3 regions of the Halomonas sp. IOP_14 genome follow, and region 2 is predicted to be linked to each of the others. Evidence: predicted binding sites of a transcription regulator. Region 2 holds the regulator's gene; each other region holds the start of a gene.

The links. The regulator PhoB, encoded in region 2, activates phosphate uptake and scavenging genes when phosphate is short. The targets are predictions, from matches to a motif close to TGTCATANNNNTGTCANA.
Region 1: a site for PhoB is predicted at 2,776-2,793, ahead of K7H09_RS01785 (PhoX family protein). Genes of this name have one in related genera too.
Region 3: a site for PhoB is predicted at 2,423-2,440, ahead of K7H09_RS08285 (putative 2-aminoethylphosphonate ABC transporter substrate-binding protein). Genes of this name have one in related genera too.

Annotation. Positions count from the first base shown of each region.
Region 1 covers NZ_JAINWD010000002.1:35,352-40,553, reverse strand. The annotation lists gene K7H09_RS01790 (hypothetical protein) at 133-468, shown strand; gene K7H09_RS01785 (PhoX family protein) at 577-2,712, opposite strand; gene hemP (hemin uptake protein HemP) at 2,923-3,105, shown strand; gene K7H09_RS01775 (TonB-dependent receptor domain-containing protein) at 3,225-5,201, shown strand.
Region 2 covers NZ_JAINWD010000007.1:90,475-95,676, forward strand. The annotation lists gene K7H09_RS07490 (hypothetical protein) at 363-677, opposite strand; gene phoR (phosphate regulon sensor histidine kinase PhoR) at 989-2,275, opposite strand; gene phoB (phosphate regulon transcriptional regulator PhoB) at 2,278-2,967, opposite strand; gene ubiA (4-hydroxybenzoate octaprenyltransferase) at 3,093-3,983, opposite strand; gene K7H09_RS07510 (chorismate--pyruvate lyase family protein) at 4,019-4,594, opposite strand; gene K7H09_RS07515 (NAD(P)/FAD-dependent oxidoreductase) at 4,732-5,202, shown strand, end outside.
Region 3 covers NZ_JAINWD010000008.1:11,144-16,345, forward strand. The annotation lists gene K7H09_RS08275 (putative 2-aminoethylphosphonate ABC transporter permease subunit) at 1-170, opposite strand, end outside; gene K7H09_RS08280 (putative 2-aminoethylphosphonate ABC transporter ATP-binding protein) at 167-1,291, opposite strand; gene K7H09_RS08285 (putative 2-aminoethylphosphonate ABC transporter substrate-binding protein) at 1,338-2,372, opposite strand; gene K7H09_RS08290 (UTRA domain-containing protein) at 2,492-3,202, opposite strand; gene K7H09_RS08295 (HAD family hydrolase) at 3,195-3,920, opposite strand; gene K7H09_RS08300 (bifunctional diguanylate cyclase/phosphodiesterase) at 4,023-5,202, opposite strand, start outside.

The DNA of each region.
Region 1 (5,202 bases), on a different contig from region 2:
GATCCAAGGTAAAGCGCCAAGCTGATAACCAGAGGTCGCGACCCTCCACTTATTAATCACAGGTCACATCGGTTCAGTCGGTGCCCAGGCGCCGCTTACTGTACAGCCGTTGTGAATAAAAGGAGGTGCGCGATGAAGTGTGAATGCCCAGCCCAACATGCCCATAACGCCTGGGAAAAAGCTCGCCAACTGGCGCCGCCGCCCAAGCCACCAGCACTGCATTTTTACATGCCTGCCATGCCGTCGATGCGGCTAATTCGTGCGCTTGATATGGGCTGGTGGCGTTACCGGCGGCGTTGGCTTTTCCGCCGCCATATACTGCCGCTACTAGCCTACGATGACCACGTACTGTTGGATATTGGCCATTGTCGAGAAGATATTCTCTGGGCCAACCAGCTCCCATTGAAGGTCGATGCCATTCACGCGCTAGAAGCCCGGCAGAAAAAGCGGCAAGTTCAGCAGGCCTAGAATCAAAAAAGCTTCGAACCTCTCCCAGGTTCGAAGCTTTTAATGAAGCCCTTAATAGCGTTTTAAGCACCTCATATAGTTACTAAGCTTTGCGCTCAACGCCAGCTTTTAAACTCCTATCGGCCCGCCATCGCGTTTTTGAATAACAACGGTTGACGCCCGAGGGCGTACTTGGCCGCTGGCTGCAACAGTGGCATCTTGCACTAGCTCGCTACCATCCGCGGGCCAGTTACCGGGGTGCTGAATGTTAATAAACAGCGCGGTTTTATCCGGCGTGGCAAAAATACCGGTGACTTCACAGCCGTTCGGCCCTACCGCAAAGCGCTTAAGTTGCTGCTGGTTGCTGCTGTTAATCACCGGGCCGGTTCCCTGGATGTCGTCTAGCCCATTCGGTACCACGGCAAGCAGCTGATCGTTGGTGTACTCGGTTACTCCATCATAACCGTTATCGGTTTGGATCCAGAGGATACCCTGACCGTCCTCTCGCTCGTCGAACCAGAGCCCATCGGGGCTGGCGAACTGATTCATTTCTGTCAGGCCCGAGTGATTATCGGCATCGTCAGCGGCCGCGCCAAACACAAACACCTCCCAAGTAAAGGCGTTGGGCAACCGGCTTTCGCGCCAGCGAATAATATGCCCTGCTTCGTTATTGGCGCGAGGGTTGGCGGCATTGGTGGGCGCTAAATCGTAACCAACACCTACTTGTTCCAGATGCTCACCGTCATTAGTGTAAGTTGGGGTTGTCTCTTCAGCGGTACGCTGAGTGTTATTGGTTAGGGTGAGATACACCTCGCCGGAGGCAGGATCGACGGAAGCCCACTCAGGGCGGTCCATTGGCGTGGCACCCAACAAATCCGCTGCATCGCAGGTGTTGATGATGATACCTGCCGCATCGTCGTCGGCTAGCCCCAACGCCGCCGCCAGCGTGCGACCATCGCGCGTTTGAGCACTAGGCGTTAGCGGTAGCCACTCACCGCTGCCGTCAGCATGGAAACGAGCCACATAGAGGGTGCCGTTATCCAAATATTTGTTGCCAATGGCAAGACGATCGTACTCTTCACCTGGGCGGTTGGCATCGGCAGGATCCCAGGCAGCATCAGAAACATATTTATATACGTACTCGTTGCGGGAATCGTGCCCCGAGTAGTAAACCACTGGCTGACCGGCTTCCAGCTTGCCTAACCAACACCCTTCATGGCGGAAACGGCCAAGTGCCGTACGCTTAACCGCCAATGCATCACTATAGGGGTCGACCTCCACCTGGTAGCCGAACGTGCGTGCTTCGTTGCGATAATCATCTTCAGCACGCTCGCCGCGCGGGGTAATGTCGAAGCGAGCAAATTCGTCATTCTGTTCAGAGGCGTCTCCCGCCGAAGTATCCCAACCATAGCGGCTTTTAGCGGTGGGAATACCAATCCGCGCGTCGTCCTGGAAGCGTTCGCCATGATTAACGAACACATTGGGCCAGTTCTCTTCACAGGCAATATAGGTGCCCCAGGGAGTTACCCCGTTACCACAGTTATTGTTGGTACCACGGGTTTGGGTACCCTCAGGCGAAAAGCGCGTTTTGACGTAGTCACTGCCCGCCACTGGCCCGGAAAGTTCCATCACCGTCGCACTGGTGAGGCGACGGTTATAACGCGAACCCGGCACATGCGCCCATTGGCCGCTGGCGTTCTTTTCGACCTCAACAAGGGTGACACCGTGAGCGTTGATCTCAGTGCGCGACTCAGCTGCTGGCCGCTGGCCCTCATCCGCATTAGTGGGGCCTCCTTGCGGCGCCCATAGCGCGGCTTGGTCGATATACTCATTGTTGAGCGCCAGCACAAAACGGCGCGAGGCGTTGTCGGTATCCAGGGCAAAACCGGCCATGCCGTCATGGTGCATGCCCACACTCTCCGCCTGACGCTCAGCGGTCATCGGCTGTTCAGGCTGCCAGGTAACATTTTGGTTCAGCGGCGTGCCCCACGGCACCAAGACTTGGGCCACATAACCTTCCGGCACCACCACGGCATCGGTGCGTGATCCTTGAACCGCCTCAAACGCCAGTGTCAGGGGTGTTTTTTGGCTGCTGCTTGAGGCAAGCGCTTGAGCAGCGCCACCAAAACTAAGCATCGAGGCAGCCGCCATGCTCAAACCACCGCGCATCACATCACGCCGGGATACATGACGCGCCAATACATCCGCGAAAGGTTGGTTGCCGCTGTGGTTAAACAGGCGATGATCTTCGATCTCTTTACTCATTTTAGTCTCCCCCTGATCGTTTGTAGGTCAACGATTGAACGTTACGAGACACTAAAGAAGCTTAATGACAGCACGATGACGGAGCGCCTGCATTTAGATGAAGAAAGGTCGAATGCTAGTCACTTTTACTCCCCAAACCCTATTGAGGGATGTCTGCAACTCTGCTAAATTAACGCTAATAGTTATCATTAACACAGGAGTTACTCTCTCATGCAGTTACCCGCTAAGGGCACTGGCCAGGGAGATACGTCGGCCTCGACGACCCGCGAGGTGGCCCACGAGGTGAATAGCAAAGAATTACTTGGCAACTCAGACCAGTTGGTTATCCACCATGAACAGCGCCGCTATGTGTTGCGCCGTACTAAAAGCGGCAAGTTAATTCTTAACGCCTAAAGCTCTTAATATTTCAGCCCCTGATTAATTTAAAGACTTATACAGCAAAGCCAGCCAGGTAGCCCATCGCACCCAGCCAGCGACCTCTTCCACTTATCCCTGTTGGAAATCTCTGGCTTATGAACCACACACGCGCTTTTGGTGGCCTCTTTTTAACGCTGCTTCCACTGTTAACCGCCCAAGCAGACGACGCCGAGCTTAACCCAGTGACGGTCACCGGCACCCGAGCACCTACGGACCTTTCACGGGCACCGCTGATTATCGATATTATTGATCGTGATGATGCTGTGCTGGCCACCGCCAGCCGGGTTGAAGACGTGCTTAGCCGCCAACCCGGCCTGCATGTGGCTGGCCAAGGGCGCCGAAATGGCCAAACCTTAAGTATGCGCGGTTTTGGCAGCAAAGGTGTGCTGGTACGTTTGGATGGCGTTCGTCAGGATATCTCCACCGGCCACATCGGTAACTTCTTTCTCGACCCTGGCTTGATTCAAGAAGTACAGATAGCACGCGGTGCGCTCTCCAGCTTATACGGCAGCAATGCCATGGGCGGTGTCGTCAGCTTCACCAGTGTGAATGCCAACGACCTGCTTGCCCCCGGCGAAGATAGCGGCGTACGCCTTTCCGTAGGCGGTGCGACGGCCAGCGACGAAATGCGGGGGAGCCTGACTGGCTTCGGCCGCCGCAATACCGCCAACGGCCTGGTGGATGGCCTGTTTTCAATCGGCCGCAGTGAATCCGGCGATATTCGCCGCGCCGGGGGCGATGAAGCCGAAGAGGATGCAACGCTCAATAGTCTGCTGCTAAAAGGCGGTTGGGAGCCAAACGACGACCAGCGGGTATTTATCAGCTGGCAGCACTACGACGAACGCGCCACCCAGCCCGCCAACCCACAACAGCTTTCAACCGATGCCAGCAATCCGCTGCGCGACCGCGATGTGGAAAGCAACAACGTCCAGTTGGGCCACCGCTGGCAGCCCAGCGCTGCCACCGAAGTCACTTCGCAGCTTACCTTTAGCCAGCAGGATATCGACGAGCCCGAGGCCAACCGCACCCTAGAGCGCGTCGGGCTTCAGAGCGACGGCTTCCGCACTATGGATCACGGCTGGCTCTCGCAAACGCTGGTGTTCGGTGCCGAACTGGAGCAGGCCCGCCAACGGCCAAGTGGCGATGCCAATGGCTTTCCTAAAGCCGATATCGATACCCAGTCAGCCTATCTCGACACTACTCTTACCGCTGGGCGCTATTTAGCCGATGGCGGCGCCGGGCAGTTTGATATTGGCCTGGGAGCCCGCTACGACCGTTACGACGCCAGCGGCCAAAATGAATCCGATAGCGTCCACGACCAAGTGTCACCGCGCTTTCGTCTTGCCTGGCGGCCCGATGACGCCTTGATGCTGTTTTCGGGCTACGCTGAGGCCTTCCGCGCTCCTAGCCTATCCGAGCTTTACGCCAACGAGCGCCACTTTGCCGGTTTCTGCGCCGGGCCAGCCTTCTGCACACCGGACAATTACTGGATTCCCAACCCTAGTCTCTCGCCTGAATCTAGCCACACCTGGGAAAGCGGCGTTGTCTGGCATCAGGGCGACTGGCAGGTTCGTGCCAGCTACTTCGATACTCGCGCCGACGATTTTATCGACACCCACGTCGACATCATGGCGGGCACCACCCAGGCAGTGAACGTTCAGCGCGCCCAGCTATGGGGCTATGACGCCCGGATGACCTGGCAGCCCAGCGCCTTCCCGCTTCTCACAAGCTTTGTGGGCCTTTCGGAAGTCTCCGGTAAAGACCGCGATTCTGGCGAGCCCCTAGGCAGTCAAACACCGTTGGAAGCCACCCTGGGAAGCGAGGTGGTTCTGTATAACAGCGATATCCGCCTGGGCTGGCAAGCGCGTTTTGCCCAATCTTTCGATAAGCAGGGCGATGACGAGCGCCTGCCCGGCTATGGGTTGCACGATGTGCATCTCGCTTGGCAAATCACCCCGGCCGTGGATACCTCACTGCGCCTTGCCAATATTGGCGACAAGGTGTGGTACCGCCCCGACGGCAGCCTGGGCGATGGGCGCAGCCTGTTCGCCACCCTCAACTGGCAGTGGTAAA
Region 2 (5,202 bases):
AAAGCGCTACGGCATCAATTCATAAAAAACAAGACATGGCATTGGATAGAGAGGCGCAAAGAAAGATCGGCGGAAAAGATAGGGGAGAAAGTAGCGGGGGGATAAGCGAGATAAAAAGTAGGCAGCAAAAATTAGGCCCCGCATTGCGGAGCCCGATATCAGAATTGGCTATAGGTAATAACTAACGCTAGCTTCCACTCCTTGTGCGGGGCTCCAACCTTGGAATTAACCCTGACTAGTGTTCTGATTGCCTACTGATTCATCCGTGAATCTTAAAAGCATTCTTGCTTTTGTAACATCCTGTTAATCGCTTATTCATTCTCTGAAAAAGCTTTTAATGATATCTAAAAGGTCATTGATAATTAGCTACCGCCATTTTCTTCTACAAGCTCATCCTTGTCATACTCAGCATCGTCTGAGTGACTGCTTGATTGCGGATCCATGTCGCTGGCACCATCACCTTCGTCATGGGTTAAATCGTCAGTCATGTCTGTTGTATCACTGCCAGTTGAACTACCGGTACCTTGGGAATCCATCGGTTGCTCGTCAGCGGTAATACCTTGGTTTTCGTCAATCGCCGAATTTTCATCGGTTTGTGCAAAAGCTAATGGGCTTGCCATCAGACCAAAAGATACACCTAAAATGCCAGCTTTCTTGAGAAAATCCTTGGACGTCATATCCTACCTCCGATCGCTGTTTAGTACCGCTTAATGAAGAAAGAAAGGCTTACTGAGAAGCCAGCAATTCCTGCGGTCATCTTCCTTCAATCTGTACTCTGCAGAAGGCATGCCAAAAAACTTAAGCATATAAATAAAAACAACAAAATCAGTCTCTTAATTAAAAATAAGTTATGCCAAAAAGGCATCGACTGAGTCACGACACAACGCTTTAAGCTGTGTAAAAATGGCACATGGGTAAAGCTTTACCAACCTTGCATGCCAATATTGCACATTGCTACAAATATTATGCGATGGGATGACTTGCTAAATTAAACAAGACGCGAGGGGGGGAAGGCGCAGCGAAACAACGCACCCTTGCCGGGAAGGGACTCAATTTGTAGTTGCGCATCGTGGCGCAACAGCACGTGCTTAACGATCGCCAAGCCTAAACCTGTGCCGCCAGTCGCAGTGCTGCGCCCCTTATCAACACGGTAAAAGCGTTCTGTTAGTCGGGGAATATGAACGGGATCAATCCCTTCACCGTTATCTTCCACATCGATATAGCCGCCACCAGTAGCACTAGCTTTCCAGCGCAGGGTGATTTGGCTGCCAGCAGGCGTGTAGCGAACCGCATTAAAGGCAAGGTTAGAGACGGCGCTGCGAATCTCCTGTTCACTGCCTAACAGTCGGGCATCGCTCTCAAGGGCGACGGTGATGGTATGACGTTGATGCGATAGGGCCAGCGCATCATCACAAACGCTTTGCAGTAAAGGCTCGAGTGACAGTGGATGATGATCTTGGCCGCCCTGGTCAATTTCCAAACGCGAGAGCAGCAATAAATCGTTGACCAGATTCTGCATCCGCTGGGTCTGTTCCTGCATTTGCTGAATACTACGTCCCAAGCGCGGCGGAAGCTGGTCGGAGATATCACTGTAGGTTTCCAAATAGCCGGAGAGAACGGTCAGCGGCGTACGTAACTCATGGGAAACGTTGGCGACAAAGTCGCGCCGCATCTGCTCAAGACGATGCAAGCGGGTGATATCGCGAGCCATCACTAAGCGTTCGTCGTCACCGTAGAGGGTAATTTGATACTGCAGGATTCGCCGTTCATCAATCGGTGAGGTGAGCGTTAACGGCTCACTGTAGTTACGCGAATTAAAATAGCTGATAAAGCCCGGGTCGCGCAGCAGGTTGGTAATGTGTTGACCACGATCATGGGCGGTTTGTAGCCCCAGCATGGCGGTGGCGGCGCTGTTCCACCACTCCAAATCACCGTGGCGATCAAGCATGACCACGCTATCACGCATTGCTTCAGACGACTCTTGAATACGTGCCAAAGTAGCCCGCAGACGGCTTTGGGTGATGCGCTGACTTTTTTGATAGCGGTATAAACGATCGAATAGCTCGCCCCACATCCCGCGAGCGGCAGGCGGTTCATCGTTAGGGTGGAGGGTGAGCCACAAATAGAGTTCGCGTAACTGTCGTAAGTGGTAAAACAAGCATCCCGCAAGCCCTGCTGCAAGCCCCAGCCCAGCCGAGCCCAACAGCCAGCCCAAGCAAGTGCCCAGCGTGGCCAGCCACGCTATTCGCCACAGCTCACGACTCCATAAACGCACATTTACACCCGTGCAGAGAAACGGTAACCGGTACCCCGAACCGTTTGGATCAGGTTTTGATGCACGTCGCCCAGCGCTTTACGCAAGCGGCGGATATGCACATCGACCGTGCGCTCTTCAACGTAAACATTGCCGCCCCACACTTGGTCAAGCAGCTGGCTACGTGTGTAAGCGCGCTCTTGGTGAGTCATAAAAAACTGCAGCAAACGGTACTCGGTGGGGCCCATTTCCAGCGCTTTGCCGTGGGCACTTACCCGGTGGCTCACCGGATCAAGCAGCAGGCCGTTAATCTCAATCGGGTCTTCAACGCCACGTGGCGTCGCACGGCGCAGCACCGCTTTTAGCCGTGCCACCAATTCCCGGGGTGAAAAAGGCTTGGTGATATAGTCATCGGCACCGGCTTCAAGCCCTTGAATTTTATTATCCTCTTCGCCTTTCGCGGTGAGCATAATAATCGGGATTTCAGCGGTGGTTTCTTCACGCTTTAGGCGTCTCGCCAGCTCAATACCGCTAGTGCCGGGCATCATCCAGTCCAGCAGCAGTAAATCGGGTTGGTGGTCGACCACCATGGCATGGGCATCCTGGGCGTTATCCGCTTCGAGCACGCGATAGTCAGCCATTTCCAGCGCTACCGCGATCATCTCGCGAATCGACGCCTCATCATCGACAATCAGAACGGTCTTGGCGGTCATACCAGAGCCTCACGGTGTTCAAAGAAACTAGTTCAAAGAAAAACAGTTCAAAGATAAACAGATCAATGACATGTCAGTGACGATAACACCATGACTTGATGACAATTACATGACAATCGCCTCGATCAGCCAGCCGCAGGCCACCAACTTAGCGCGATACCGGCAAAAATCAGCAGTCCCGACCAGTGATTATTGAGAAACGCCTGGAAGCAGGCATCCCGCTCCTGGTCGCGAATTAAGCGCTGCTGATGCAGAAAAGTCGCTGCCATTGCCGCTAGCCCTAACCAGAAGAAACCACCTAAACCAACCCACCAGCCTACCCAAGCCAGCAACCCCAGGGTGGCTAGCTGGAGTAAGCCGATAATCAAACGATCCGCATTTCCAAACAGCACGGCCGTCGATTTAATGCCAATTTTTAAATCGTCGTCGCGATCGACCATGGCGTACTGGGTATCGTAGGCCACTGTCCAGCACACATTAGCGCAGAATAGCAGCCATGCTTCCAGCGGCACGTGGCCGAGCACGGCGCCAAAAGCCATCGGAATTGCCCAGGAAAAAGCCGCGCCCAGCACCACCTGAGGAAAGTGGGTATAGCGCTTCATAAACGGATAAATAATCGCCAGCAGCACCCCGCCCAGCGAGAGCAGCACCGTAAACCAGTTGGTCAGTAATACCAGAATAAACGCAGCGGCCACCAGGGCGATAAACAGCAGTTGAGCTTCGGTTTCGCTGATACGGCCCGTCGCTAGCGGACGTTGTTTTGTGCGTTTCACATGCCCATCGAAGTGGCGATCCGCATAGTCATTGACCACGCAGCCCGCAGCGCGCATCACATAAACGCCGGCCACAAAAATCAGCAGCACATTTCGCCCTGGTACACCTTCCGCAGCCACCCATAATGCCCACAGCGTCGGCCACATCAAAAGCCATGTGCCTATCGGCCGATTCAAGCGCATCAGCTGTAAAAAATCTGCCACGCGAGCCCATCCCTTCGGCCGCAACAGTGAACGATCCATGCTTACCTCACGAAGAATAAGATGCAGGCGCTAGCCTAGCGCGAAGGCAGGCCAAGATCATCCGCCATCGCCGTCAAAAAATACTCTTGCACTAATAACGACAGACTGCCGTGCTTACAGCCGTGATAAAAAACAGAGCGCCTTCCCCAGGCACAGCCTTCCTGTATGCCGTTGACGCTAGCAAACTGGGGGGAATGCGTCGTTACTTCCAATGGCCCACGCACTAAACCCGGCTGGCGAAATAGCCAACTACCTAGCGAGCGCTCGCCCAGGCACTCTAGCCGTTGGCCCTTTACCTGTGAGAGCGGGGCGACCGAGCGCGCCACCACCCATGGCGTTCCATCTAAGCACAGCGCCACTTCCCGCAGCCAGGCGTAACGCTTGGCACCAATGCCCAGCGCCTGAGCCTCATCCTGGCGCGGCCAACCAACCCCCTGGCGCAACAGTCGTACTCGAAACGGCTTCTCGCCACCTGCGACCATTAAGTGGGCGGTTAACGAGTCGGTGGAGGCAACCCACTGCCACCAGGAAGCACTCATCGCCGGGCGCGCCGCATCAATCGGGCGCCAGCGGGAAAATAGAGGAGTTTGCCGAAAAGCAGCAGCCGTCACCGAGTTCTCCAGGGCAATTAACGGGTTGGCTAGTGTAACATGAGCACTGAAAGGCTTTTGTTTCAGCGACTTTTTTAACGACTCGGTTTAGCGCTTCTTTTTTCGCAACCTTATTTAGCAACTTTTTTGGTGTCTGCATGCCCGCCACCCAAACACAGAAAACCTCTTCGCACTCTGCGCTGGTGATTATTGGCACTGGAATGGCAGGGGTTGGCCTTGCCCGGGCGTTGCGCCGATTGGGCGACCAACGCTCAATCACGCTGGTGAGCGCCGACAGCGGCGATGATTACAGCAAGCCGTTGCTCTCCACCGGCTTCGCCAAGGGCCTGGTGCCCGAACAATTAGCCCAGCGCAGCGCTACTGACCTGGGCGAAGAGCTAAATGCCCAAATGGTTATCCACACCCAGGTAACCGCACTGGATGTGGATAACCAAACAATTCTGCTCGAAGGCGGCATGGTGCTCGGCTACGACACACTGGTACTGGCCACTGGCGCTGCACCACGGGTGCCCTTCAGCATTGAACCCAGCGTAGCCCCACGCTGCTTTACCATTAACGACCTGGATGACTACCGCCGCTTTCACACGGCGCTAGGCCAGGGCCCTGCA
Region 3 (5,202 bases), on a different contig from region 2:
AGGCCGATAAAGTCGCCGGCGCGGTCTTGCAGGCTCTTGATCAGCATAGTCACGAGTGGGAACAGCAGCCCCACCACCAGCAGTGCAACGCCAGCGAGTAACGCCAACAAGCGGATCAGCGACTCTAGCGATGGCTTGGTCGCCGATTTTACAAAGCTCTCGGCCATCATTGCTGGCTACTCCCGGCGGGGTAAAGACGGGCGGCTTCGGTGGGCAGGTGAATGCCTAGAACCTGCCCCTGGTAAAGGTTTAGGTCGGTACTATCGCGACTAGGCACATCGGTAATTAGCGTTTGGTTAGCGTCCGTTAGGCGCAGTGTGACCCGCTGAAAGGGCCCTAAAAATTCGATGCCTATCACCTCACCATTCAGCGCTCCCGCTTGACGGCTAAGTGCCACTGCTTCGGGCCGAATGGCCAGTTGGGCGGCTTGGCCCATTTCCAATGAGTGCGGCAGGCAGGCGCAGGGCGTGGTGCCCAGCAGCGCTTGGTTATCGCCCTGGGCGGTCACTTCCAGGAAGTTCATGCTGCCGATAAACGAGGCCACAAAGGCGCTGGCAGGCTGGTGGTAGATCTCGGCTGGGGTGCCCACTTGCTCGATCACGCCGTGGTTCATCACCACGATGCGGTCGGCCATGGTGAGCGCCTCTTCCTGATCGTGGGTCACCATGATGGTCGTCACCCCTAGGCGCGCCTGCAGGGCTTTAATCTGGCTGCGCAGGTGGCCCCGCACCCGGGCGTCCAACGCCGAAAGCGGCTCGTCCAGCAGCAGCAGGCCAGGCTCGGTGGCCAATGCCCGCGCCAGCGCCACGCGCTGTTGCTGCCCGCCGGAAAGCGCCGCCGGGTACTTGTTTTCGCTGCCCGTCAAGTTCACCAGCGCGAGCAGCTCACCCACCCGTGCTTGGATGCGTGACCGCTCTACCCGCCGGTTGCGCAACCCATAGGCCACGTTGTTGAACACCGTGAGGTTGGGAAACAGCGCATAGGACTGGAACACAATGCCGAAATCCCGCGCCTGGGTGGGCAGCGTGGAGATATCCTTGTCACGCTGAATAAGCGTGCCCGTCGTTTGCTGGGTCAGCCCTGCAATCGTGCGTAACAGGGTGGTTTTGCCGCATCCGGAGGGGCCCAAAAAGCAGACAAATTCGCCCTCGTTTATGGTTAGGGAAATACCATCCAGCGCGGTAAAACTACCAAAACTCTTAGTGACTGCTTCAATGGTTAAATGGGGAGTAGTGGGAGTCATCACCGTTGGTGTGTCGGCCGCCAGCAGCGATGTCATTGTCGTGTGCATAACCTCTCCAAGCCCCGGCAAACCGGCCGGGGCAACTGATCGCGGCTTATTGTTCGGTTTTACCATCGTAGCGACGCTGCCATTCGGCTAGCACGCGTTCACGATTGACGGCAGCCCACTGGAAATCGGCGTCGATCATTCGATCAGTAATATCGGAAGGGTAGTTTTCAATCGGCTGTGCCACACCTGGGTAAGCCACCACCGCATAGCCTTCGTTATACAGTTCGTTGGCTTCACGGGAGATTGCCCAATCCATCAGCGTTTGCGCGGCTTCCTGCTTGTCGGTACCGGCCACAATAGCGGCGGCTTCCATATCCCAGCCCAGCCCTTCTTCAGGGAAGATAACTTCAATAGGCGCACCCTGGGATTTCAAGCGCGCACCGCGGAAGGCAAATGACACACCCACTACAGTTTCACCGGTAGCCGCCAGGCTACAAGGGGCGGAGCCCGAATGGGTGTAACGGGCAATGTTGTTATGTAGGCGATCCATATAATCCCAACCCTGATCCTCTTCCCATAGCTGCAGCCAGCTGGCTACATCCAGGTAGCCGGTACCCGACGAGTTGGGGTTAGGCATGATCACATGGCCTTCAAACTCAGGCTGGGTAAGGTCTTCCCAAGAGGTCGGCATCGGCACGCCCTGGCGCTCGCCCTCAATGGTGTTGTAGCAAATAGCAGCGACCCAGGCGTCCATACCCACCCAAGCTGGGTCTTCACCATCACGATAGGCCACATCGACAAATTTGGGGTCGAGATTCTCAACGCCAGCGGGAGCGTAGCGCTCCAGCATGCCCTCCTCTTCCAACACCAGCAGGCTGGTAGCGGCCAGGCCCCAGATCACGTCAGCCTGGGGATTGTCTTTCTCGGCCAGCAGGCGGGCGGTAATCACGCCGGTGGAGTCGCGCACCCAGTTAATCTCGATATCCGGGTGCGCCGCGCTGAAGCGTTCGGCGTATTTTTGCAGGTCATCTGACTCAACGGCGGTATACACGGTTAATTCAGTGGCCTGGGCGTTTGAAGCAAGTGCAACGGCTGCGGCACCTGCAAGCAAGGTGGAGGGGAATAAACGGCGTGACATCATGATGGTGGGCTCCTGGCTAATTGGTATAGACCAGAAGTCTGCAGGCTTTAAATGACACTGCGATGACGCTTGTTTGACCGTTTTTTTAACTGATGATGACCACGACTAGGTCGTTTCCGCTAGCGCTGACCGGATAGCTCCACACTGATACACAGCGAATCGTGCAGCCAGTGCTCTTCATCAAACTCAATAGGGCGCTGCTGGTCGTCTAAAATGGCACGGTTAATATTTAACCCGGCAGTGCCGGGCGCAACGAATAGCTCTTCGGCATCCATTGGCGAAAGCGCTTCTGAGACCATGCGAATAGAGCGATTGGCCAGGTAGTGCCCCCAGCGCTCGCGCAACAGCCCCCAAAGCGATTGCCCACTATAGATATCTAGCAACTCTGGGGCACGCTCGGGCACCACCCACAGCGACTCCACCAGCACCGCGCGGTCATCCACGTAGCGGCGGCGGCGAATATGCTGAAACGGCTGGTCATCCGGCAGATTCAGTGCCCGCGCGGCAGGCAGATGGGCACGGGTTTCCAGCTTCAATACTGCCGTGCGTGGCTGCCGCCCCTGTGCACGTACATAGTCGTTAAAGCCCGCGTCACGGGTGGGGTCGTAAACTAAACGGGCAGGAGAAATAAACCAGCCGCGCCGGTTGCTGCGGTGGATTAAGCCCTCCATTTCCAACTGTGAAAGCGCTTGGCGCAGGGTCACACGAGTGGTGGCAAAACGCTCGGCCAATGACCGCTCTGCGGGAAGCTTGCCTTCCCACAGGGCAGCATTTTGGTCGATCAAGGTACGAAGCTGTTCGGTTAACTTTAGATAGTAGGCATCAGACATGCGCCGATTTTCCTGGCAGAGCATTAGGTGACGAAGCGCTTGAGGGCGCCCGCCAGTCTAAGCGCCGCCAACCTTCAACGCTAGCCACCTCAGCGAGTACTGGATCGGGATTGACCGCTACAGGGCAATCCACGTACTGCAACAGCGGGAGGTCGTTGCGGGAGTCTGAGTAGAAAGTAGTGTGGCTAGGGGTGAACTGCTGCTCGGCCAACCACTGTTTTAAGCGCAGCACCTTACCGCCACGATAAGAAAAAATACCCTCGCTGCCGCCAGTATAGCGCGCGTCTTCATTGATGCCGTGCTCCACGCTTAGCTCTACCGCCAGCACGTGTTCAATACCCAGAGTGGTCGCTATCGGCTCGACCAGATGCCGTGACGAGGCGGAAATCAGTACCAGGGTATCGCCTGCCTGGCGGTGCGCTTCCAGACAGGCCCAAGCTTGTTCAAAAATACGCGGTTGCAGGTGCGTGGCAACAAAGCGCTCGACTTCTTTTTGCACATCTCTCACTCTGCGCCCTCGCAGCGGTGCTAGGGTCATGGCCAAATACTCTTCAAGCTTTAGCTTCCCCGCGTGATAGGCCTGGTGCATTTTCTCCGCCCGCGCCATAAACGCTTCGGCATCGCTGATCCAGCCTTGCTCTATCATCCATAAATTCCAGCGGTCGCTGCAGTCTCCGTCCAGGAGGGTGTCGTCAAGATCAAACAGGGCCAGGCGCATGGGAGCACTCCTTTCATCGCGGGTTGGCGGCGCGTAGGGTATGCCAAAGGTGATGACAGGACGATGACGCTAATAGAAGACGACGATGAGCAAACTAGAAGACTAAGTAGTTAACCACTGCGTCGCAAACTCATCGGCAGGCAGCGGGCGGCCAAACCAGTACCCTTGTGCCTCATTGCAACCCATTGCGGCAAGCAAATTCGCTTGGTCGCGCGTTTCAACGCCTTCCGCCACGGTTTTCATCTCTAGCGCTTTTGCCATGGCGATGATGGCCTGAACAATGGTGCGGTCATTTTTGTTTTCGAGCATTTCACGCACAAAGGAAATATCAATTTTCAGTGCGTCGGCAGCGAAGCGCCGTAGGTAGGAAAGCGAAGAATAGCCGGTGCCGAAATCATCGATAGAGAGAGCATAGCCCGCTTGTCGCATGGCGTGGGTGATCTCAACGGCCTGATCTGGGTCGCGCATAAAATCACTTTCAGTGAGCTCCAGGGCGATAGCGCTCGACGAAACGCCGGCGGTGAGTTGCGCAATGTGGTGGGTAAGCTCAGGATCGGCAAACTGTTGGGCGGAAATATTGATCGATAGCCTCCCTGGCAGCCCACCCTCAGGCTGTTCACGCCATGCCAGTAGCTGCCTTGCGGACTCTTCCAGCACCCAGTCTCCCAAGGCACGAATCAAACCGCGCTCTTCAGCCAGGGGAATAAACTCGCCGGGGCTCACCCAGCCCCACTCGGCATCGTGCCAGCGGCACAGGGCTTCTGCACCAGTCAACTGACCACTGGTAAGGTTCACCTGGGGCTGAAAGTAGAGTTCTAACTTGTGTTCAGTAATTGCCGCGCTGAGTCGCTCGGTCATCTGTTGGCGTCGATGTAGCGCGTGGCGCATCGTTTGGGAGTAGGGGCAGATACTATTTTCGCGCCGCTTGGCGTGGTGGAGAGCAATGCTGGCAGCGTTAAATAGTTCGCCCGCCTCGCTCACATGCTGCGGATAATGAGCAAAACCGATGCTGACATCGAGGTGAAAGACACGCCGCTCCAGATGAAGCGGCGGCTTAACCACTAAGCGAAGCTGCTCCACAAGGCTGCCAATGTCACGAGGGGTGGTATCGGCCACCAGCAGGGCAAATTCATCCCCTGACAAACGCGCCAACGAGCCGTATGAGTGGCTGATCTTCGCTAAACGATCAGCCACTGTCACCAGCAGTTGATCGCCCACTTGGTGACCGTGCAGATCGTTGACCTCTTTAAAACGGCGGATATCCAATAACAGCAGTGAAAGC